2 regions of the Paraglaciecola sp. IT1134 genome follow, and region 2 is predicted to be linked to the other one. Evidence: predicted binding sites of a transcription regulator. Region 2 holds the regulator's gene; the other holds the start of a gene.
The links. Region 2 encodes FliA, which starts transcription of late flagellar genes. Its sites were predicted from a motif close to CTAAAGNTNNNNNNNNNNNNGCCGATA; they were not measured.
Positions count from the first base shown of each region.

Region 1 (11,614 bases), 2.0 Mb from region 2:
ATTAAAACAATGGCTTTGCAGGTGATCGAGCTTTTTTCCTATTCACTGAGTTACCACACCCTGGCTATGCTGTTTTTAGCCGCCTTTCTTATTGGTATGGCGAAAACCGGCGTCAGTGGTGCGGCGATGTTTTCAGTACCTATTTTGGCCTTGATATTCGGTGGCAAAGTCTCGTCTGGTTTAATGTTACCCATGTTGATCATGGCAGATTTGTTTGCGGTTAACTATTATCATCGCCATGCAAACTGGCATTATTTAATCAAGCTATTCCCCTCTGCGGCCTTGGGGGTATTAGTCGGTACACTGCTGGGCAATTATATTGATGATCAGTTATTTAGGTTGATCATGGGCATTATCATCTTTGTCAGCCTGCTTATCATGTTGTGGATGGAGCGGGCCAACAAAGACAAGATCCCGGATTATCTGTGGTTTGCTATTTTAATGGGTCTGCTAGGTGGCATCACCACCATGATCGGTAATCTGGCCGGGGCGGTGATGGCGTTATACCTTCTCAGTATGCGCCTGCCAAAAAATGAATACATAGGCACTGCCGCTTGGTTTTTTCTCGCTATTAACTTGTTTAAGGTACCCTTTCATATCTTTAGCTGGCAGACCATAGATATGAATTCGTTCCTGTTAAATTTAACCAGTCTGCCTTTTATCGCCTTGGGTGCCTATGCGGGGTTGAAAATCGTCAAACGTATTCCAGAAAAGCAGTATCGCTGGTTGATTTTGGCAGTGACTGCTGTCGCCGCTGTCATTATGGTGGTTTAGTGATATGCAGACAAAAGTTACGCTGATTTTAGCCTTAGGCTGTTGCTAAAACCGCTTCTGTCCTCATGTGTCTCAATACAGGCTAATGTGGGCAGGTGATCTGCATTCGCCAAGCCCAGTAATGACTGATGAGGCACGCAAAACAGCACATCCAGTGTCAGGCGATCCATGCCATAGAGCCCCCGGTGCAACATATTGGCTGAAAATACCAATATAACCCCGGCCTTAAGCGCGACGGGCACTGCCAGGGGTAAATTGTCTGTTTTTAGTGAGCATGTTGCTCCAAACGCAGTTCCTCTTTAGTGTGCCCACGTTTATGACTACTTGGTACTAATTCGATATCAGGTTCATTCTTCAGTGTTATGCGAAATGGACTAATTCTGGTCCGTGAAAGGCAGATTTTTGGCCATCTAGCGTATTATACTGGGGATCACAATGCCAATAATTTGGCTGACTGGCATTAATCAATTCAGCTAATTCGGTTAATTTCCTTTGGCGGAAAAACGTCCTGTGTACCACATACACATTATGTTAACATGCATACCCATAATATTATTTTATCCTTTCTCCCCTATCGATCGGTCAAGCCAATTTCAGCTGATTAGCAGCTCCTGGCTGCCAACCCGTGTTTTTATCCCATTGGCTTTCTATTCTTTGGCTTGGCGTTTGATCATCAGCGGCTCTTTGAACGTCATAGTGCGATAAGGGAAAGGTATTTCAATACCGGCCTCATCCAGAGCGCGTTTAACGGCTGCTACTACCTCACTGCGAGATTTTCGCTGGCCCAATGGGGTCGGATCTGTCCACCAGGTCACTTCTATGTCTATGCTGCTGGCACCAAAGCCATGCAAAAACACTTCTATGGGTAAGTCCTGATTAACCGTGTCGCAACTAGCCAAAGCGTTTTCGACTATTTTCACAGACTTTTCGGCATCTTCCGAGTACGCCACGCCCGTCATGATCGTGATACGCCTGGAATTCAGATCCGTGAGCACTTTAACCGGGTTTTTGAACAAAAATGAATTGGGTGTTACCACCAACTCGCCGTCCGGACGACGAATTTGGGTCATGCGTACTGAAATATCTTCAACCTTGCCCATAATGGATTCACACTCAATAAAATCCCCCTTCTCGAATGGATATTTCCACAGCAGCATAATACCCGCAAAGAAGTTTTCAAAAATTTCTTTAAACGCAAAACCGATTGCGACCGACGCCAATCCTAATCCACCTAACGCTTTAGCCGGGGTTAGACCTGGGAATATCACCATGGCAGCTAGCAATAACCCCAACAGCCAAATTAGAATACTACTTAGGCGCTGCAACAGATCCCGCAATGAACCACGCATTTTGCTGCGTCCTGACAGATTGAAGACAAACTTTCCTACCAGATAAGACATCCCCCAGGTAAATAGCAAGACGATTAGCCCGGCTAATAAGTAAGGCGTGTGGCCAATAAAGTCGTAGGTTATATCGGTCATTGTGGATCGCAAAGCCTGCATTGCCGACTGCATATCAATCACCTCTGCGGTCTTGTCAGGCGAAGCTGCCTGCGACGACGTTGGCCAGAAAGTCATCAGCAACAGAATTACCTTATTTTGAAACGACATAGCTTTCCCAGGGGCGTAACAATCAAGTATCAAGCATATGGTAAATCATCGAGTAAGCCAATTCGCTTTAATTTATTTTGCCAGGTTACCCAAGAAAAAGTGCGGAATGCTGCGCTTACCACGCTTTTTATTTACATATTGTCATATTGTTGGGTGCATACAGGCGATATACTCAGTGCACGAATTTTCAAACTAACGAAAAGCGAGATTTATCATGCGTTTATTACACACTATGTTACGGGTAGGCGATCTATCACGCTCCCTTACCTTTTATACCGAATTGCTCGGCATGTCTGTGCTGCGCCAAAGTGACAACCAGCAGTATCGTTATACCCTGGCATTTGTGGGGTATGGTGAAGAGGGTAGCAACACGGTGCTCGAACTCACTTACAACTGGGATGAAGACAGTTACGATATGGGCACCGCCTATGGGCATATTGCCATAGGGGTAGACGACATCTACCAACTGTGTAGCGATCTCAAAAAACAAGGCGCCGATGTTTATCGTGAAGCTGGCCCAGTCAAAGGCGGCACTACAGTGATCGCTTTTGTTCGCGATCCCGACGGTTATGCAATTGAACTGATCCAAAACTGAGCGCACCATGAAAAAATTGCTGTTATCCCTGTCGATACTCAGCTTAGTGACCGGTGAGTTGGTTAGCGCTAAGCCCCTGGTTATCGCCCATCGGGGCGCGTCGGGTTATTTACCCGAACATACTTTGGAAGCCGCTACTTTGGCCTATGCTTTAGGGGCGGATTTTATCGAACAAGACTTGGTGCTAAGTAAAGATCTGGTGCCAGTGGTGTTACACGATATCCACCTAGAAACCGTCACGGACGTAGAACTCAAATTCCCCCAACGCTATCGTGATGACGGCCGCTACTATGCCCTGGATTTCACTCTGGCTGAGCTTAAAAAGTTGGTGGTCCATGAACGCACCAATGGTCAAGGCCAACAGGTATTTGCCAAACGATATCAAGGCAAGCAACCGTTCAGCATAGCCACGTTTGAACAACATCTTGAATTGATCACGCAGTTAAATCGCCAGTTTTCGAAAAATACCGGCGTTTATCCAGAGATCAAGTCTCCCGCATGGCACCGTGAACAAGGCGTCGATATCAGCAAGATAATATTAACACTACTGCGTAAACACGGTCTGGATGACGCCAGCAAACCCATATTCGTGCAGTGTTTTGATTTTGCAGAAATCAAACGCCTACGCAATGAACTGGGAGCCAGAGTGAAATTAGTACAACTTATTGCAGAAAATGACTGGCAGGAAGCAGCCACAGATTTTGATGCCTTACGCACACCGGCAATGCTGATGGAAGTAGCAAAAGTTGCCCAGGGTATTGGCCCTTGGCTCCCTCAGTTAATTGACTTCAAAACCATGCAACTGACTAAACTTGGCCATCATGCCCACCAGGCTGGCTTGTTTGTTCATCCGTACACCTTCCGTCAGGATGCATTGCCTGATGGGGTAACCAGTCAACAAGCGCTGGATATGCTGTTCAAAAAAGTAAAGGTGGATGCTTTATTTACCGACTTTACCGATACTGTGGTTGAATATCTGCAAGCCCCCTGACCCAGTGTGTCTGATGAGGAGGTGTCGGGGAAATACCCGCTAACCCCTTCATCCTTGAAACAGCCTGTTTGTTGGCTGCCATGCAATTCCAATGATTTTGGGTATATTAGGGCTTAGCCATGCGGATCACGACCCGACGGTTACGGCCTCTGGACGTTTCACTGGTATTAGGGGAAACATGTCGACGTTCGCCATGACCGGTGACATCTATATGATCGGACTGTACTCCTATATTACGAAAGTAGTCCTTTATCTCAACGGCTCTGCGTACCGACAATTGCTGGTTCGTTGCCCGGCCGCCGTAACTGTCGCTATAACCGTCGAGTAATACCAACCCCATATCACTGTCTTCTTTTAAATAATCACCGATCATATTCAGGCGGCGCTGGGAATACTTGGTCAGTTCGGCGGAATTTTTCTTGTAGGCAAGCACAGTGTAAGCGATATCTTCGAAACTGTAAGGCAATAAATTAGCCACACATTGGGCAAAATTGCGATAGGGCGTGGCAAAATTACTGGCGTTCAAACCGACGGCAATCTGATCATTTTGGTTGTACCAATCTTGGTAATAGATGGTCGGCCAGAAGCCTTTTTCCAATTCAGAGAGCATGGTCCAGGCTGTAGCTTCCGGTAAGTCCCCTGTATATTGTTTTCGAATTGTCATCTGGGCGATATTACGTTGCATTTTACCCGGCATCCACTTAGGAGGTACGGAATACACCGCCGCTACCCCATAAGATTTGGGTAACAGTAACATGTCCAGTTCAAACTCCATGTTCAACTGTTTTGACGCCAAGGCAGTAAACAGCGCATCACCATAACCGGGAATATTGTGCGCCAAAGTACACTGCAACCGACTTTGTTTACTCAATTGCCAATCAGAGCTTTCTATTTTTGCCGCATACTGACGCAATCCTGCCGCAGCAGAAGTACAAAGTAGCAATGTACAGATGAATAAGGTTTTTTTCATAAGCCTTGTTTCGAAACGAAAATTAATATGAGGACCAATGGATCCCACCTATGAGGTATTTATCGACATCAACTGGCAAAAGTTTAACCGCTAATGTCCCCCACAACCAGGTAGTCAACAATAGTTTGCCAATATAAATAATCTTTCGCACTGGCTACCACTGTGGATAGTTGCCATAATTGCCGCAAATTTTTTAACTAGGTCTCCATGTCAGAGCACAAATATCAACTTAAAGATCGATTTCGCGGCTATTTCCCAGTCATTGTGGATGTGGAAACCGCAGGTTTCGATGCCAATCGTGACGCCTTGTTAGAAGTCGCCGCTATTACTACCAAAATGGATGCACAGGGGTTTCTCACGCCTGATAAGACCTTTCATTACCATGTTGTACCCTTTGACGGGGCAAACCTTGAGAAAGCCGCCCTGGACTTTAACGGCATAGATCCATGGTGCGCACTGCGCGGTGCCCTGGATGAATCTGAGGTGATTAAAGATTTGTGTAAACAAATCCGCAAAACTCAGAAAGATGCAGATTGTCAGCGTTCGGTTATGGTGGCGCACAATGCTGCATTTGATCTGGGTTTTATTAACGCGGCCATTGAACGCAGTCAGATAAAAAGAAGTCCTTTTCATCCTTTTGTTTCTTTTGACACCACTACCCTGGCAGGCTTGGCTTTGGGACAAACCGTGTTAATAAAAGCCTGTATTGCCGCCGGCATAACCTTTGACCAAAACGAAGCCCATTCCGCTTTATACGATACCCAAAAAACTGCTGAGCTATTTTGTCACATTGTGAATAAATGGCAGTCCAATTGCGGTTGGCCCATAAGTTAGGCAAGTTAAAAACAGCGTATTTAACAATTAATATATATAAAAAAACCGCTGAAGTCAGCGGTTTTTAAGTACCAGACTCACTTACAAAGAGTCGGCATTCTCGGATAGGTAACTGGCCACGCCTTCTGGGCTGTCAACCATACCTTTTTGTCCAACTTGCCAACCGGCGGGACACACTTCACCATGCTCTTCATGGAAGTTAAGTGCATCAACCATTCTCAACATGTCGTCTATATTACGTCCCAGGGGCAAATCATTAACCACTTGATGGCGCACTATACCTTGGGCATCGATCAAAAATGAACCGCGAAACGCCACACCAGCTTCCGGATGTTCGACATCATAGGCCTGACAAATTTCGTGTTTAACATCGGCAACCATAGCGTATTTAACCGGGCCAATACCGCCATCATTAATGGCTGTATTGCGCCATGCATTATGGGTAAATTGTGAATCAATCGATACCCCAATAACCTCTACGCCGCGCTTTTTGAATTCATCGTAACGTTTGTCAAATGCGATTAACTCAGATGGGCATACAAAGGTGAAATCTAATGGATAGAAAAACACCACTGCTTTTTTATCTTTAATCGCTTCACTTAGGGTAAAGCTATCAACAATTTCACCATTGCCGAGTACGGCTGCTGCGGTAAAATCTGGGGCTGGGCGACTGACTAATACACTCATAGGGATCTCCATTTAGATAGTTGATAAATAATTTGCATGGCACCGACTTTAACCCGAGCACCATGATACTTTGCAGAATTGTTTTGTTATATATAAGTATGCACGGATTACTAAAAACCAAGTCAATGCGTTAACTATTTGCGCTTTAAAACCTATTCTTATTATTAACAGACTGGCTCACTAAACATTTTGCATAATTATTAAACAAAGCCTTGAACTTGATACTAATAACAACTATTATCATTTCCATCTAGAGGTGAGGTGTCAATTTATGTATGTATGTTTGTGCCACGGTATTACCGACAAAGCTATTAAACAGGCTGTACGCGAAGACGGTGTAGGTAATATGCGTCAATTGCGTGAAGCCTTGGGCGTAGGCAGTCAATGTGGAAAATGTGTGCGCATGGCGCAAAACATGATTGACAATACCATCATAGACGAAAGCTTGTTTCGGGAAGTGTGTTAACACAGGCCCCATCCCTGAGCGGGCAATTTGTAATTGCTCACGCCTAATATGAAGACAAAAAAAGAGCCCTGGGGCTCTTTTTTCGTTATAACATCAAGTTTTATTTAGCGTGTTTAGCCACAGCTTCTTTGATAAGCGTTTGCAGCTCACCTTGTTGGGCCATTTCCATGATAATGTCACAGCCACCTACCAGTTCACCTTCAACCCAAAGCTGAGGAAAAGTCGGCCAGTCGGCGTACTTGGGCAACTCGGCACGAATATCCGGGTTTTGCAAAATATCCACATAAGCAAATTCTTCACCACAAGACATTAACGCTTGTGACGCCTGGGATGAAAAACCACAGTTGGGTAATTTGGGTGAACCTTTCATGTATAAGATGATGAGGTTTTCTTTCAGTTGTTGCTGGATTTTTTCAACGGTTTCCATGGTAACTCTCAATTAAGTAACGAATATCAGTAGTAATAGGGTCAAGTCTAACGTTTTCAATCCAAGATTGAAAATCTAGTCTAGTATCATCTAGAAAATAATATACACCCCTGCCCCTTGTTTTGTGAACAAGTTACCCTAAGATCCAAACCTGGACTTCAGTGAAACTCGACTAAGTTTGTGCTTTTACCTTGGCTTGCAAACGTCTAGCATCTAGTTCTGGTCAAATGCACGACTAAATATAACTCTAAATGGAGAATTATCATGGCTTTCGAATTACCCGCACTTCCCTATGAAAAAAATGCCCTTGAACCACATATTTCGGCAGAAACGTTGGAATATCATTACGGCAAACATCACGCAACTTATGTAACTAAACTTAATGGTTTGGTCGAAGGAACGGAGATGGCCAATAAGGATCTGGAAGAAATCGTTAAATCGTCCGACGGTGGGGTGTTCAACAATGCCGCTCAGATCTGGAACCATACCTTTTATTGGAACAGCCTGAGCCCAAATGGCGGTGGCGAACCAAGCGGCGCACTTAGCGACGCCATTAATGCCAGATGGGGCTCATTCGCAGATTTCAAAGCGGCGCTAAATGATAAAGCCGTCAACAACTTTGGCTCAAGCTGGACCTGGTTAGTTAAAAAGGCTGATGGCAGCCTGGATATTGTTAATACCAGCAATGCCGCTACTCCTTTAACTGATGCCAGCCTTACGCCCTTGCTAACCGTAGATTTGTGGGAACATGCGTATTACATCGATTATCGTAATGCTCGTCCTAAATACCTGGAAGGTTTCTGGGCCCTGGTTAACTGGGATTTTGCTTCAGCGAACTTTGCTTAACCCGCAATCCGATAAATTAATTAAGCCCCGAATGGGGCTTTTTTTTGGTGTACTTCCCCTGAGCAATTACGCCGTTCCCGTTCTTTCCCATTTTACCCCCTCATGCATGTTGTTTCGGCTATGCTTTTTCTTGGGCAGTCGGATCAGGTAGTTCACCACCTGCCCCTATAAACAAAAGCTGTGATTTTGCGGGTCAGAACTTTTTTTAAGTAGATCCCCCACCCTATGGCGACAAAAAATCCACTACTGCTATAATTTTTATTAGTGCAGAATTTCGATCATTTATTATCGTCTAGTGAATTTTGATCTAAATCTGCAACATATAATTAGAAATATAGGTCTAATCTTAGAGTCACACGCCAGAAGTTTTCTCTATTAGAGGTTTGTTATGGGGATTTTAGAGCAATATCAATTAAGGTACGAAGCCCACAAAGAAGAAGAACTCAGCATAAATGAGTTTCTGGAGGTTTGTAAAAGTGACAGCTCAGCGTATGCCAACGCTGCAGAGCGATTATTGTTGGCCATAGGGCAGCCTGAAATGGTCGACACCGCTACTGACTCAGTACTGAGCCGCATTTTTTCCAACCGGGTTATCGCGCGTTACCCTGCATTTAACGGTTTTTATGGTATGGAGGAATCAATAGAACAAATTGTTTCCTATCTGCGCCATGCCGCTCAAGGCCTGGAAGAGAAAAAACAAATATTGTATCTGCTCGGCCCTGTCGGCGGAGGTAAATCCTCCTTAGCTGAAAAGCTTAAGGAGCTGATGCAGCAATTTCCCATCTATATACTCAAGGGTTCTCCGGTAAACGACCATCCCTTGTGCCTGTTTGATGCCAATGAAGATGGTGCGATTTTACGCAATGAATACGGCATACCACCGCGCTACCTTAAGGCAGTAATGTCCCCCTGGGCTCGTAAACGCCTGCATGAATATAACGGCGATATACGCCAGTTTAAGGTAATCAAGCTGCACCCTTCGATCTTGGATCAGATAGGTGTGGCTAAGACCGAACCTGGAGATGAGAACAACCAGGATATCTCAGCTCTAGTGGGTAAGGTCGATATTCGCCGATTGGAACATTACGCCCAAAACGATCCCGATGCTTACAGCTATTCCGGTGCCTTGTGCAGAGCCAATCAAGGGCTAATGGAATTTGTTGAGATGTTCAAGGCTCCCATTAAAGTATTGCATCCCCTGCTCACCGCCACCCAGGAGGGCAATTACAATTCCACTGAAGGTTTGTCAGCCCTACCTTTTGAGGGCGTAATTCTGGCCCATTCAAACGAATCCGAATGGCAAACGTTTCGCAATAATAAAAATAACGAAGCATTTTTGGACAGGGTCTATATCGTTAAGGTGCCCTATTGTCTGCGCATCTCTGAAGAGATGCAGATTTATCGCAAGTTAATCGATAGCAGTGAATTACTCGGCGCCCCCTGTGCACCAGACACCCTGGAGTCCCTGGCGCAGTTTTCGGTCCTGTCGCGCTTAAAAGAACCTGAAAATTCCAGTATCTACTCCAAGATGCGCGTTTATGACGGAGAGAGCCTTAAAGACACCGATCCCAAAGCCAAATCCTATCAAGAGTACCGGGATTACGCCGGTGTTGATGAGGGTATGCAAGGCTTGTCGACCCGTTTTGCCTTTAAGATTTTGTCCCGCGTCTTTAACTTCGATCCCCAAGAGCTGGCGGCCAATCCCGTGCACCTATTTTACGTATTGGAGCGGCAAATTGAGCGCGAGCAATTTCCTGCTGAGCTGGCGGAAAAATATAAAGAACATTTAAAAGGCTACCTGATCCCCAAATATGTCGAATTCATTGGTAAGGAAATCCAAACCGCTTATCTTGAGTCCTATTCAGAATATGGTCAGAACTTGTTTGACCGTTACGTGACTTATGCCGATTTTTGGATCCAAGATCAAGAATATCGAGATCCGGAAACCGGCCAGCTATTTGACCGGGGGGCCCTGAATACCGAACTTGAAAAAATCGAAAAAACGGCTGGAATTAGCAACCCAAAAGATTTTCGTAACGAAATTGTCAATTTTGTACTGCGAGCCAGAGCTAACCACAAAGGTAAAAACCCAAGCTGGACCAGTTACGAAAAATTACGCAGCGTAATCGAGAAAAAAATGTTCTCCAACACTGAGGACTTGTTGCCGGTGATTTCCTTTAATACTAAAGGTTCAGCGGATGACGAGAAGAAACACGACGATTTTGTGCAGCGAATGACGGAAAAAGGTTATACCCAAAAACAAGTACGGCTGCTGTGTGAATGGTATTTGCGGGTTAGGAAATCGTCGTAGTTATGATTGGTCTGAATAAGGTTAATGGAAACCATTGAGGTGAAGCAGTATGGCCCATTTTATTGATAGGCGGCTCAACAGTAAAGGTAAAAGCACAGTCAATCGGCAACGCTTTTTGCGCCGCTACAAGGAGCAAATAAAAAAAGCCGTGTCTAACTCAGTCAATAAACGCAGCGTGACAGATCTCGATAGCGGCGAACAGGTAGGCATTCCCAACCGAGATATTTCTGAGCCTATATTCCATACAGCCAAAGGCGGAACGCGCAACTTAGTCCACCCCGGGAATGATCAATTTAGTTCTGGTGACCGAATTAAACGTCCTCAAGAAGACCAGGGGCAAGGTTCTGGATCTGGCAGCGCCAGTGATTCTGGAGAAGGCCAAGATGAGTTTATTTTTCAAATATCCAAAGACGAATATCTGGATTTATTATTTGAAGATCTGGCACTGCCAAATTTGCAAAAGAATCAACTCGATAAATGTGTTCAATATCAAAGCTACCGGGCTGGGTTTGTCAACGATGGTGTACCCAGTAATCTGGATGTAGTGCGCTCCCTAAAGGGCTCGTTGGCCAGGCGTATAGCCATGTCCGCCAGTAAAAAAGCCAGACTCAAAGAACTGGAGGCACTGTTGGCAGAACTCAAAGCCGACAATATGGAGCATCATTGGCGCATCATTCAACTGGAAAATGAAATCGAAGAGCTAAAAAATGCTATCGCTAAAATCCCTTTTATCGATACCTTCGATTTACGTTTTCGCAACTACCAAAAACGCCCTGTGCCCACCAGCAAGGCTGTGATGTTTTGTTTGATGGATGTATCCGGTTCGATGGATCAAGCGACCAAAGATGTAGCCAAACGTTTTTACATATTGCTGTATCTGTTTTTAACCCGAACCTATAAAAACGTGGAAGTCGTTTACATCCATCATCACACCCAAGCAAAAGAAGTTGATGAACAGGAATTTTTTTACTCCCGGGAAAGCGGCGGCACTATCGTTTCCAGCGCGCTAAAATTGATGCTGGAGATTGTCACCGAACGTTTCCCTAGCAACGAATGGAATATCTATGCAGCCCAGGCTTCGGATGGCGACAACTGGGTGGACG
Region 1 is NZ_CM176486.1:1,672,052-1,683,665, reverse strand. Features, by position in the region: gene AC3RV5_RS07315 (sulfite exporter TauE/SafE family protein) at 22-774, shown strand; gene AC3RV5_RS07310 (mechanosensitive ion channel family protein) at 1,422-2,384, opposite strand; gene gloA (lactoylglutathione lyase) at 2,599-2,979, shown strand; gene glpQ (glycerophosphodiester phosphodiesterase) at 2,987-3,970, shown strand; gene AC3RV5_RS07295 (flagellar protein MotY) at 4,077-4,940, opposite strand; gene rnt (ribonuclease T) at 5,148-5,774, shown strand; gene AC3RV5_RS07285 (peroxiredoxin C) at 5,856-6,461, opposite strand; gene AC3RV5_RS07280 (bacterioferritin-associated ferredoxin) at 6,733-6,927, shown strand; gene grxD (Grx4 family monothiol glutaredoxin) at 7,028-7,354, opposite strand; gene AC3RV5_RS07270 (Fe-Mn family superoxide dismutase) at 7,619-8,200, shown strand; gene AC3RV5_RS07265 (PrkA family serine protein kinase) at 8,589-10,511, shown strand; gene AC3RV5_RS07260 (YeaH/YhbH family protein) at 10,561-11,614, shown strand, end outside.
Region 1: a site for FliA is predicted at 5,001-5,027, ahead of AC3RV5_RS07295 (flagellar protein MotY). Genes of this name have one in related genera too.

Region 2 (11,614 bases):
GGTCATTATCTGGATGACCATGGATAACTTTACCCACCATTTCGAGATGCAGTGGGAAAGGGCACAACTAATGATGTGTCAACTTGTTAACGTTTGTCACTAGGGCGGGAGGCTAACCATGTCGGACAGTAACGAAAAAACCGAAGACCCCACGGCCAAAAAACTAACTGAGGCCCGCAAGAAGGGGCAGGTCGCGCGCTCCAAGGAATTGTCTACTGCCCTGGTGTTAGTCGTCAGTGCAATCGCCTTTATTTTGATGGGTAGCAAGATCGCCCAGGCAATTTACATTGTTACCCAGCGGACTTTTACCTTGTCTCGTGATGAAACCTATGATTTCACCCATATGTTTCAGGCGTGGGGGTTTGCGATCGAGACCATAAGCTGGCCCGTGTTATTGTATATGTTGATCGTGACCGCAGCGGGTATTTATGGCAATGTCGCCTTGGGGGGGTATAACTTTACCTGGGAATCGGCAGCGCCAAAAGCCAGCAAACTCAATCCTATGGCCGGTTTAAAACGCATGTTTGGTATGAACGGTGTAGTGGAATTACTTAAGGCGTTGGCTAAATTTTTTGTTGTGGCGGCCATGGCCTATGTGGCTATGGTGATATTTCATGATGAAGCCATTCACCTGGATCTTGAACTCTATCCGCAGAATTTGTTTCATGCCCTGGATCTGATTTCCTGGGGCTTTTTTATCATGTGTTGCGCCTTGATCCCTATTGCCGCATTCGATGTGCCTTATCAAAGTTTTAAACATAATAAAGAAATGAAAATGTCTAAACAGGAGATCAAAGACGAACACAAAAATGCTGATGGCGATCCCCAGGTGAAAAACCGCATTCGACGCTTACAGTTCCAAGCTGCAGCTAATCGCATGATGCAAGAAGTGCCAAATGCCGATGTGGTGGTTACCAACCCTACTCATTATTCTATTGCCCTTAAATATGATCAGTTTGGCAACCGGGCACCAACCTTGGTGGCCAAGGGCGTGGATGAAATGGCTATGCATATTCGTAAAATTGCCGGTGCTCACGATGTGCCTATTATCGCCTCACCCATGTTGGCGCGAGCCATCTATTATTCCACCGAAACTGACAGTGAAATCCCCTCTAAACTCTTTATGGCCGTCGCCCAAGTATTGGCTTATGTGTATCAGGTAAAGGCTTATAAAAAAGGTAAGGGTAAACGGCCTGTTCCATTGAGTAAAAACCTGCCCATCCCACCAGAGTTTAGACGTTAGGCATATCCTTCACCCTCGAAACTGCCTGTTTGTCGGCTACATTCATTCGCCCCTATCGCCAACCGCGTTGTGCCAACCCCTATCGTCACCGTGCTGCGGTAACCGACGTTGTCGCCGCCGTGCAATTCCCATTATTTTGGGTAGATAAACCTTTGGTGCTCGACAGTTGCGAGTTGGCTTATATATTGCTGAGTGTAAGTATGTTTATTTACCGTCAAAAATTCGCACTATGCAATTAACCGCTTATTTTAATCGTTTTGACAAACGGCATTTTCAATCGGCTTTAACGGGTCTGGGTGCGCCGCTGGTATTGTTAGCGATCATGGGTATGGTTATCCTGCCTATGCCTGCTTTTTTACTAGATGTGTTATTCAGCTTCAATATCGCCCTGTCTCTGGTCGTTATTCTTGTGTCGGTGTTTACCAAGAAACCGGTTGATTTCGGTATTTTCCCCCTGGTGCTTTTGATCGCTACCGTTTTACGCTTAGCGTTGAATGTGGCCTCAACCCGGATCGTCTTGCTTGAAGGGCATGAAGGTGGGGATGCTGCGGGTAAAGTGATCCAAGCTTTTGGTGAAGTCGTGATAGGCGGCAATTATGCTGTAGGTATAGTGGTATTTGCCATCTTGCTGATCATCAATTTCAAGGTTGTGACCGCTGGTGCCGGGCGAATTTCAGAAGTTAGTGCCCGTTTTACCCTGGATGCCATGCCCGGCAAACAAATGGCCATAGATGCAGATCTCAATGCCGGTTTTATCGATCAGGACGAGGCGCGTAAACGCCGCTTTGAAGTGACTTCAGAGGCGGATTTTTATGGCTCTATGGACGGGGCATCCAAGTTTGTTAAAGGTGATGCGGTCGCGGGTCTGTTTATTATGTTGATCAACATAGTAGGCGGGCTGTTTATCGGCATTATTCAACACGATTTGGCTTTTGGTCAGGCGATAGAAATCTATACGTTATTAACCATCGGAGACGGTTTGGTAGCGCAAATTCCGTCTTTATTACTGTCCGTGGCGACCGCAATCATAGTTACACGGGAAAATGATTCCCAGGAGATGGGCCAAGAGCTGACCCGTCAGTTGGGTAATCGTCGGGCTTTGTATATCACCTGCGGGATCATGTTTATCATGGGTATCGTACCTGGCATGCCGCACATGGCCTTTCTAGGTTTTAGTGCTGTGGTTGGAGGTTATGCTTATTATCAAAAATGGCTTGAAGAAAAGCGTGCCGCCGAACCGGAAGTGGTTACGCAACTGCCGGATCGCGCCAATCAACAACCGGCAGAAATCAAGGAGCTGGGCTGGGATGACGTGCAACATGTGGACACCATAGGATTGGAAGTGGGTTACAGACTCATCCCCCTAGTCGATAAAAGCCAGGGTGGCGAGTTATTGACACGTATTAAAGGGGTGCGTAAAAAATTATCACAGGAACTTGGCTTTCTCATTCCCCCAGTACACATTCGCGACAATTTAGATCTCAGTCCCAACAATTATACTATTTCCATGTTGGGGGTGTCGGTTGGGGAGGCAGAAATTAGCCATGACGACGAACTGGCCATCAACCCGGGGCAGGTATTTGGCAAACTGGAGGGAACGGCAACCACCGATCCCGCTTTCGGCCTGGATGCTGTTTGGATCCGCCCTAACCAACGTGAGCACGCACAAACCTTAGGTTATACGGTGGTTGATGCGGCGACGGTGGTGGCCACCCATCTTAGCCAGTTATTGACCAATAACGCGTATCAATTACTGGGGCATGAGGAAGTGCAGCAATTACTTGATTTGCTGGCTAAACAAAGCCCTAAATTGGTGGAAGGGTTGGTACCGGACATTTTGCCTTTGAGTACGGTCGTTAAAGTCTTGCAAACCCTTTTGTATGAAGGCGTGCCTATTCGTGATTTGCGCACCATAGTGCAGACCCTGTGTGAATATGGGCCCAAGAGCCAGGACCCAGACGTACTGGTGTCTGCCGTGCGAATTGCCCTCAAACGCCTGATCATCCAGGAAATCAATGGCGGCAAGTTAGAGTTACCAGTCATAACTTTGGCGCCAGAGTTGGAACAGATGTTGCACCAGTCATTACAAGCAGGTGGTGGTGATGGCGCAGGTATAGAGCCCGGGTTGGCAGAACGCTTGCAAAAATCTCTAAATGAAGCTTCGCAACAACAAGAGTTAGCTGGCGAACCAGCCGTGTTACTGACATCAGGCATGTTACGCCCAGTGTTATCCCGATTCTTGAAACATGCGGTTGTTGGATTACATGTGTTGTCGTACCAAGAGATACCGGATGACAAGCAAATTAAAATAGTCAGTGCTGTGGGTCAATAGACCGGCATTGAATAGAGCAGTAAGGGGTAATTTGTGAAAATTAGACGTTTTTATGGCAAAGATATGCGTGATGCATTGAAACAGGTCAAAGATGAGTTAGGTAACGATGCGGTTATCATGTCTAACAAAAAATTGGCGGATGGTGTTGAAATTGTTGCCGCTTATGAACAGGAACCTGCCGCGGCGAAAAATTTCGTCAATAAGCCAGCCACTTCGCCTGCCAGAAAGGCCGCGACGCCGACTTTAAGTGAAATTATCGGTGACAGTGGTCCCGATAGTCTGCGTGCGTTGCTGGAAAAACAGTCCCAAACCCAGAAGTCTGCTACTGCATCTGGCTATGAAAATAGCAAAGTTGTTACCCAAACGAAAAATTTAGGCCAGATTGCACCTCCCCAGCACGTCCCAAATCCTGGAACGCATGCAGGCACGGTGGACAAACAACAAAGTCATGTCTTGAACGAAATGCGCCAGGAGCTTTCGTCACTGCGCAATGTATTACAGTTTCAGGTGGCGGGCCTGATTGAGCAAAATAATGCCCGTAGTCATCCTCTGCACGGTTATCTAACCTCGCGCCTGGAGCAAATGGGGATCAGCAAAACTCTGGCCAATGAAGTGGTGTCATACACACCCGCTAAAGCTGACGAGCGCCAAGCCTGGCTGTTTTTATTGAAATTGCTGGCTAATAAAATTCAAACTCAAGAAGACAATATTCTCAACAAAGGTGGAATAGCGGTACTCATGGGGCCCACCGGCACAGGTAAAACGACCACTATAGCCAAACTAGCCGCCAAGGCTGCTCAAAAATACGGCCCGGATCAAGTCGCACTTATCACGATTGATAGTTACCGGATTGCGGCTTTTGAGCAAATATCTACCTATGCGCGTATTATCGGCTGCGGGGTAAAAAAAGCGCAAAACGCCGAAGAACTGTCTGATCTACTTTTTCAGTTCCGAAATAAACGCATCATACTAATTGATACAGCAGGTTTTGGCCAAAGGGATGTTAGACTGATACGGCAGTTAGAAACGTTAAAGCAAAGTGCATGTGCTAATATACAGAACTATTTAGTCATGCAGGCAAATAGCCAGTATCAAGTGATGCAACAAACCATTAATGCGTATAAGCAAGTTTCTTTGCAGGGATGTATTTTCACAAAATTAGATGAGTGTTACAGTCTTGGGGAAGCGATCAGTGCGGCTATAGAACACAAGCTTCCGGTGAGTTATGTTACCGATGGACAACGGGTACCTGAGGACTTAAAAGTGGCAGAAGCTAAATTTCTAATTACCAGTGCAGCCAGACTTTATAAACAACACGGATTAATTCATACTACTGGCCATTCAGTTAATAACGCAGTAGTGGCAGTATGATTGAGGATCAGGCGAGTAGCTTAAGACGAATGAATCAATCGCGATTGATAAAAGTGATAGCCGTGACGGGCGGCAAGGGTGGGGTGGGCAAAACCAATGTCACCCTAAACACAGCCATTGCCATGGCCCAGCAAGGGAAACGGGTGATGGTGCTTGATGCTGACCTCGGTTTGGCCAATGTGGATGTATTACTCGGTTTACGAGTGGTGAAAAATTTGTCACATGTATTATCTGGCGAGTGCACCTTGGATGAGGTGCTGGTAGAAGGTCCCTATGGCATTAAAATAGCGCCAGCCACATCTGGTAGTCAATCCATGACTGAGCTGACTCACACAGAACATGCTGGATTAATTCGTGCCTTTAGCGAATTACACACGCAAATAGACGTATTGATTGTGGATACGGCCGCGGGTATTTCCGATATGGTACTGAGCTTTTCCAGAGCGTCCCAGGATATAATGGTAGTGGTGTGCGACGAACCGACTTCCCTGACTGATGCCTATGCACTGATCAAAATATTAAATAAAGAGCACGGTGTCTTTCGTTTTAAGATAGTGGCTAATATGGTGCGCAACATGCGTGAGGGTCAGGAACTTTTTAGTAAGCTTAGTAAGGTCACCAATCGATTTCTGGATGTGGCACTGGAGCTGGTGGCCACAATACCTTTTGATGAAAACGTGCGAAAATCCGTACGCAAGCAAAAGGCCATAGTTGACTTGTATCCCACGTCCCCTGCAGCAATAGCCATTAGAAAATTGGCCCAGCAGGCTGCAAGTTGGCCGGTGCCCACTCAACCGGGCGGTCATTTGGAATTTTTTCTTGAGCAGTTGATTACTAAAAAAGCAGTAGGCGAAACCCGGTGAACAGCAAAACCTCGGCATATCAACAGTTAAACGATAAAAACGAACTCGTTGAACGCCATGCGTCGCTGGTCAAACGCATAGCGCATCATTTAATTGCACGTTTACCTGCCAGCGTCCTGGTTGATGATCTCATTCAGGCAGGAATGATAGGTTTACTGGAAGCGTCACGTAATTTCGACGGCACCAAAGGGGCCAGTTTTGAAACCTTTGCGGGCATTCGTATCCGGGGTTCTATGCTGGACGAAATCCGTAAGGGTGATTGGACACCGCGTTCGGTGCACAAAAATGGCCGCGCCATCACCGAGGCAATCAATCAGGTCGAACGACAAACCGGTCGAGATGCCCGGGACGTGGATATCGCACAAAAACTTGACGTCAGTCTCACCGCTTACCACCAAATGTTAGGGGAAGTTAACGCCGGAAAAATCATCGGAATCGAAGATATGGGCGTAAGTGAGGACGTGGTGAGCAATGAGCAAACCAAAGCGTCCGATACCCCCTTTGAAGTTCTGTTACAAGGCTCATTTCAAAAGGCGTTGGCTCATGCTATTACCACCCTTCCTGAGCGTGAAGCGATTGTCCTTTCGCTCTACTACGATGAAGAGTTAAACTTACGTGAAATTGGTGAAGTATTGGATGTCAGTGAGTCCAGAGTAAGCCAAATCCACAGTCAAGCCATGCTGAAGCTTAAAAGTCGAATGCAGACTTGGCGCACAAATGAATAAATAGCATAATAATAATTTGGGTTTCCCCTCACCGGAGATAGTTTTGGATAAAAATATGAAAATTTTGGTTGTTGATGATTTCTCGACCATGCGTCGAATCATCAAGAATCTATTAAAAGATCTTGGTTTTACTAATATTCAAGAAGCTGATGATGGCAGCACTGCATTGCCTATGTTGCAACAGGGCGATTTCGACTTTGTGGTCACCGACTGGAATATGCCCGGTATGCAAGGTATTGACTTACTGCGGGCTATTCGAGCCGACGAAAGGCTAAAACATACCCCCGTTTTGATGGTGACCGCCGAAGCAAAAAAAGAACAAATTATTGCCGCAGCTCAAGCTGGGGTAAATGGATATGTGATTAAACCTTTTACGGCAGCAACCCTGAAAGAAAAACTCACCAAAATATTCGAACGTTTAGGTTAATTCAGGCACATCCTGACAAGTAAGGAAGGCCCTATGACCTTTAGTTCTGCCCCGATGTCGTTAGAAGATGCGAAGACTCTGGTTACATTGCTGGAAAATGGCGATAACCAGGGTGCGCAAGCTCTTCTGGATACGGTAACCGAAAGTAATTCTGCCGAATTGTTTGCCGAAGTCGGTAAGTTAACTCGACAGTTACATGACTCGCTAAATAATTTTCAACTGGATGAGCGCATCGCCAATTTGGCCACGGAAGACATCCCTGACGCCAAAACCCGTTTGATGTATGTGATAGAAACCACCGAACAGGCCGCAAATCGGACCATGGATCTGGTGGACAGTTGTATGCCCATTGCGGAAAACCTGAGTACCGGCATAACCTCTATCTTGCCAGAATGGAAAAAGTTAATGAGTCGGCAATTGCAGTTGGGTGAATTTAACACCCTCTGTCATGACCTGAATGAGTTTCTGGAAGTCGGTGGTGCTGAATCCGCCAAACTAACAGAATTGTTGACCGAAGTATTAATGGCCCAAGGTTACCAGGACCTAACCGGCCAAGTTATTCGTCGGGTAATTGATTTAGTTAAGGAAGTTGAAGACAACCTGGTTCACATGTTGACCATGTTCGGTGGCGCGGCAATAAGCGAAAAGACTAAGACATCTGAAAAACAGGCCGATAGTGTAAAAGCGGAAGGCCCAATCATAGATGCTGCCAACCGTGAAGACGTCGCATCTGATCAGGATGATGTCGATGATTTGCTGTCAAGCTTAGGATTTTAGGGGCATTAAGATATGGCGTTTGATGTTGACGAGGAAATTCTCCAGGACTTTTTAGTTGAAGCCGGAGAAATTTTAGAACAATTACAAGAACAACTCGTCGAACTTGAGAATAATCCACAAGATGCTGACTTATTGAATGCAATCTTTCGTGGTTACCATACAGTCAAGGGCGGTGCTGGATTTTTGTCACTAACTGAGTTAGTCGACATTTGCCACGGCGCTGAGAATGTATTCGACGTGATGCGTAACGGGCAGCGGTCGCTTACCCCGGAGTTGATGGATGTGATCCTGCAAGCCACGGACGAAGTCGTTGAAATGTTTGAAAGTGTCAAAAATAAAACCCCCTTGATGGCTGCCGAACAAAGTTTACTGGATAAATTGCATCGACTGAGTAAACCTGAGTCACAAGATGAAGCTGTAGTAGCCCCGCCAGAAACTCAAAATGAGCAATCTGGGCCCGTTACCGTTGAATCCCAAAGCGGTGATTTCGATGAATCGGAATTTGAAGCCTTGTTAGACGAATTACATGGTAAGGGCGAGCCGATCGGCGTCAGCAAATCTGTTGCGACAGATAAAATTGCTGCTGACAGTGACGATATCAGTGACGACGATTTTGAGTCTTTACTGGATCAACTGCACGGTGAAGGACAATTTAGCGCACCCAACGCTCCCGAACCTTCCAAACCCACTCCTGCACCAGAAGCATCCTCGGCAGGCGCAAGTGGTGATGACATCAGTGACGACGAATTTGAAGCTTTGCTGGATCAACTGCATGGAAAAGGTCAGGGGCCAGCAGTTAAACAAAAATCCTCAACGCCTGTACCGGATAACAAAGCAGAGGATAAACCTGCGGTTGCCTCCCAGGCTCCTGTGGTCAAACCAACAGAGAACAAAACTGAAGCGGTTGCCCCTGTAGCCAAAAAAGAAGAGAAAAAACCCGCCGCTCCCCAACCCGAAACAACTGTGCGGGTGGATACCAAACGGCTTGATCAGATCATGAATATGGTCGGTGAACTGGTATTAGTGCGTAATCGCTTATTAAGTCTGGGCTTAACGTTAAAAGATGAAAGTATGTCCAAGGCAATCGCCAATTTGGATGTTGTAACCGGTGATTTGCAAGGCGCGGTAATGAAAACCCGCATGCAGCCAATTAAGAAGGTATTTGGCCGTTTCCCCAGAGTTGTGCGGGATCTAGCCCGTACCCTCAAAAAAGAAATTACTCTGGTGCTGGAAGGTGAAGATACCGATCTGGATAAAAATTTGGTTGAAGCCCTGGCTGATCCATTGGTGCATTTGGTGCGTAATTCAGTAGATCACGGCATTGAAATGCCTGAAGAGCGTCTCGCCGCAGGCAAACCAAGTTTGGGTACAGTGAAGTTAGCTGCATCTCAAGAGGGGGACCATATTCTCCTCAGGATAGTAGATGACGGCAAAGGCATGGATCCTCAAAAGCTTAAAGAGATAGCCATTTCCCGGGGAGTATTGGACGCAGACGCCGCGCAACGTATGACAGACGTAGAAGCATTTAACCTTATTTTCGCCCCTGGTTTTTCTACCAAGACAGAAATATCAGAGGTGTCTGGCCGTGGTGTGGGTATGGATGTGGTGAAAACCAAGATCAACCAACTCAACGGTACTGTGAATATAGATTCAGTGTTAGGCAAAGGTACCACCTTGGAAATCAAGGTACCCCTTACCCTGGCGATTTTACCGACTTTGATGATAGTGGTTGGCGATCAGACTTTCGCTTTACCTCTGGGATCGGTCAATGAAATAATCAACATGGATATGTCTAAAACCAATACTGTAGACGGTCAACTGACCAAAATAGTGCGCTCTAAAGCTATCCCACTGTTTTACCTACGGGACTGGTTACACCGCAAATCCGCGAAAAATTTACCTCTGGATCGCAGTAAAGGACATGTTGTGGTGGTACAGATTGGTACCCAACAGCTTGGGTTTGTGGTTGATGCCCTTATCGGACAGGAAGAGGTGGTCATTAAACCATTGGATGAATTACTTCAGGGTACTCCAGGCATGGCTGGTGCAACGATTACCAGCGACGGCGGGATCGCCCTGATTTTAGATGTTCCTGGACTTTTAAAGCATTACGCCAGTAAAAAAGCAGAAGCGTTAAAACAGTTAGCCCGATAATCACGAGGTTTCGACAAGAAGTACATGGCATATAAAGTTTTGGTAGTGGATGATTCAATTTTTTTTCGTCGCCGTGTTAAGCAAATTCTCGAACAAGACCCGGGTTTAACCGTTATCGGTGAGGCCAAAAATGGTGAAGAGGCAGTCGCTCAGGCGAAGTTATTAGAACCAGATGTTATCACTATGGATATTGAGATGCCGGTGATGGACGGGATCACCGCGGTGAAAAAAATCATGGCGTGGCGCTCAGTGCCGATCATGATGTTTTCGTCGCTAACCAGCGAAGGTGCCCAAGCTACACTGGATGCGCTGGATGCCGGAGCGCTGGATTTTTTGCCCAAACGATTTGAAGATATTGCATCTAACCGCCAAGAAGCGGTGCAATTGTTGCAATCTAGGGTCAAGGGCCTGTGTAAAAAACGCTACGGTTATCGGCCATTGGCAAGCCGTAGTGAACCCAAAGCTATATTATTTAATAAACCCTCTAGTCCGTTAACAAAATCTTTACGGGACAACGGTGAACAGGTACCGCCTCAGCTTTATGCATCAAACGGTAGTAGAGTGCCGTCAGGCAAACGCTACCAGTGTTTGGCTATAGGTACGTCAACCGGCGGCCCGGTGGCCTTACAAAAAATATTAACGCAATTACCTGTGGATTTCCCTTACCCGATTTTTGTAGTGCAACATATGCCGGGATCATTTACTCGGGCATTTGCTGAACGTTTAAATGTAGCGTCAAAAATAACCGTGAAAGAAGCCCAGCATAACGAAGCGATCAAAAACGGTGTCGCTTACCTTGCTCCAGGGGGACGGCAGATGTCGGTTGAAGGGCGGCCTCAAGGGGCAATATTTCGTATCTATGACGAGCCACATGCTAGTGGCGTCATGTACAAGCCCAGTGTGGATCTGACATTTAAATCTTTGGCCAAAGTTTACGCCGGGGATGTACTCGGCCTTATCCTGACAGGTATGGGGGCAGACGGTAAAGCCGGAAGCGAGACCTTAAAAAATAAAGGCGCCAAAATTTGGGCGCAGGATGAACAAAGTTCAGTGGTGTATGGCATGCCTCAAGCGGTTATGTCTGCCGGGATTGCCGAGCGAGAATTTTCCATAGAGGCATTTTTTGGCGGTATTCAAAAGGAAATGGTACCCCAATAATGGCTGTTACCATGCATCAGGCTAAAGTCTGGGTGTATTGTATGGGTGAAAATCATTTAATTGGCAACTCGCAACCTGGGTGCGGATAGCGGACTAATACAAGGTAACAAACGTGAAAGTGTGGACAGTGGCAAACCAAAAAGGTGGGGTGGGGAAAACCACGACAACTGTCTCTCTTGGTGGGCTATTAGCCCAGCGTGATGCCAAAGTTTTGTTAGTTGACACCGACCCCCACGCGTCTCTAAGTTACTATTTTGGCATTGATTCGGAAGAGGTGTCTCAGGGGCTTTATGATGTTTTTACCTCCCCCCAGCCTCTGACGAAAGAGACATTATTAGCTTGCTTGTGCCCGACTAAACTCGATTCATTATTTGTATTACCCGCCAGCATGGCGTTATCAACCCTGGACCGAAAACTCGGTAACCAAAATGGCATGGGTTTGATTTTAAAACGAGCACTGGCATTACTCGAAGATGACTTCGAGTATGTGCTCATCGACTGTCCGCCAGTATTGGGGGTGCTTATGGTTAATGCTTTAGCTGCAGCCACTCGCGTGGTGATCCC
Region 2 is NZ_CM176486.1:3,662,672-3,674,285, reverse strand. Features, by position in the region: gene fliR (flagellar biosynthetic protein FliR) at 1-103, shown strand, start outside; gene flhB (flagellar biosynthesis protein FlhB) at 119-1,243, shown strand; gene flhA (flagellar biosynthesis protein FlhA) at 1,473-3,575, shown strand; gene flhF (flagellar biosynthesis GTPase FlhF) at 3,609-4,946, shown strand; gene AC3RV5_RS16025 (MinD/ParA family ATP-binding protein) at 4,943-5,809, shown strand; gene AC3RV5_RS16020 (RNA polymerase sigma factor FliA) at 5,806-6,534, shown strand; gene cheY (chemotaxis response regulator CheY) at 6,578-6,961, shown strand; gene AC3RV5_RS16010 (protein phosphatase CheZ) at 6,995-7,738, shown strand; gene AC3RV5_RS16005 (chemotaxis protein CheA) at 7,751-9,892, shown strand; gene AC3RV5_RS16000 (protein-glutamate methylesterase/protein-glutamine glutaminase) at 9,917-11,050, shown strand; gene AC3RV5_RS15995 (ParA family protein) at 11,163-11,614, shown strand, end outside.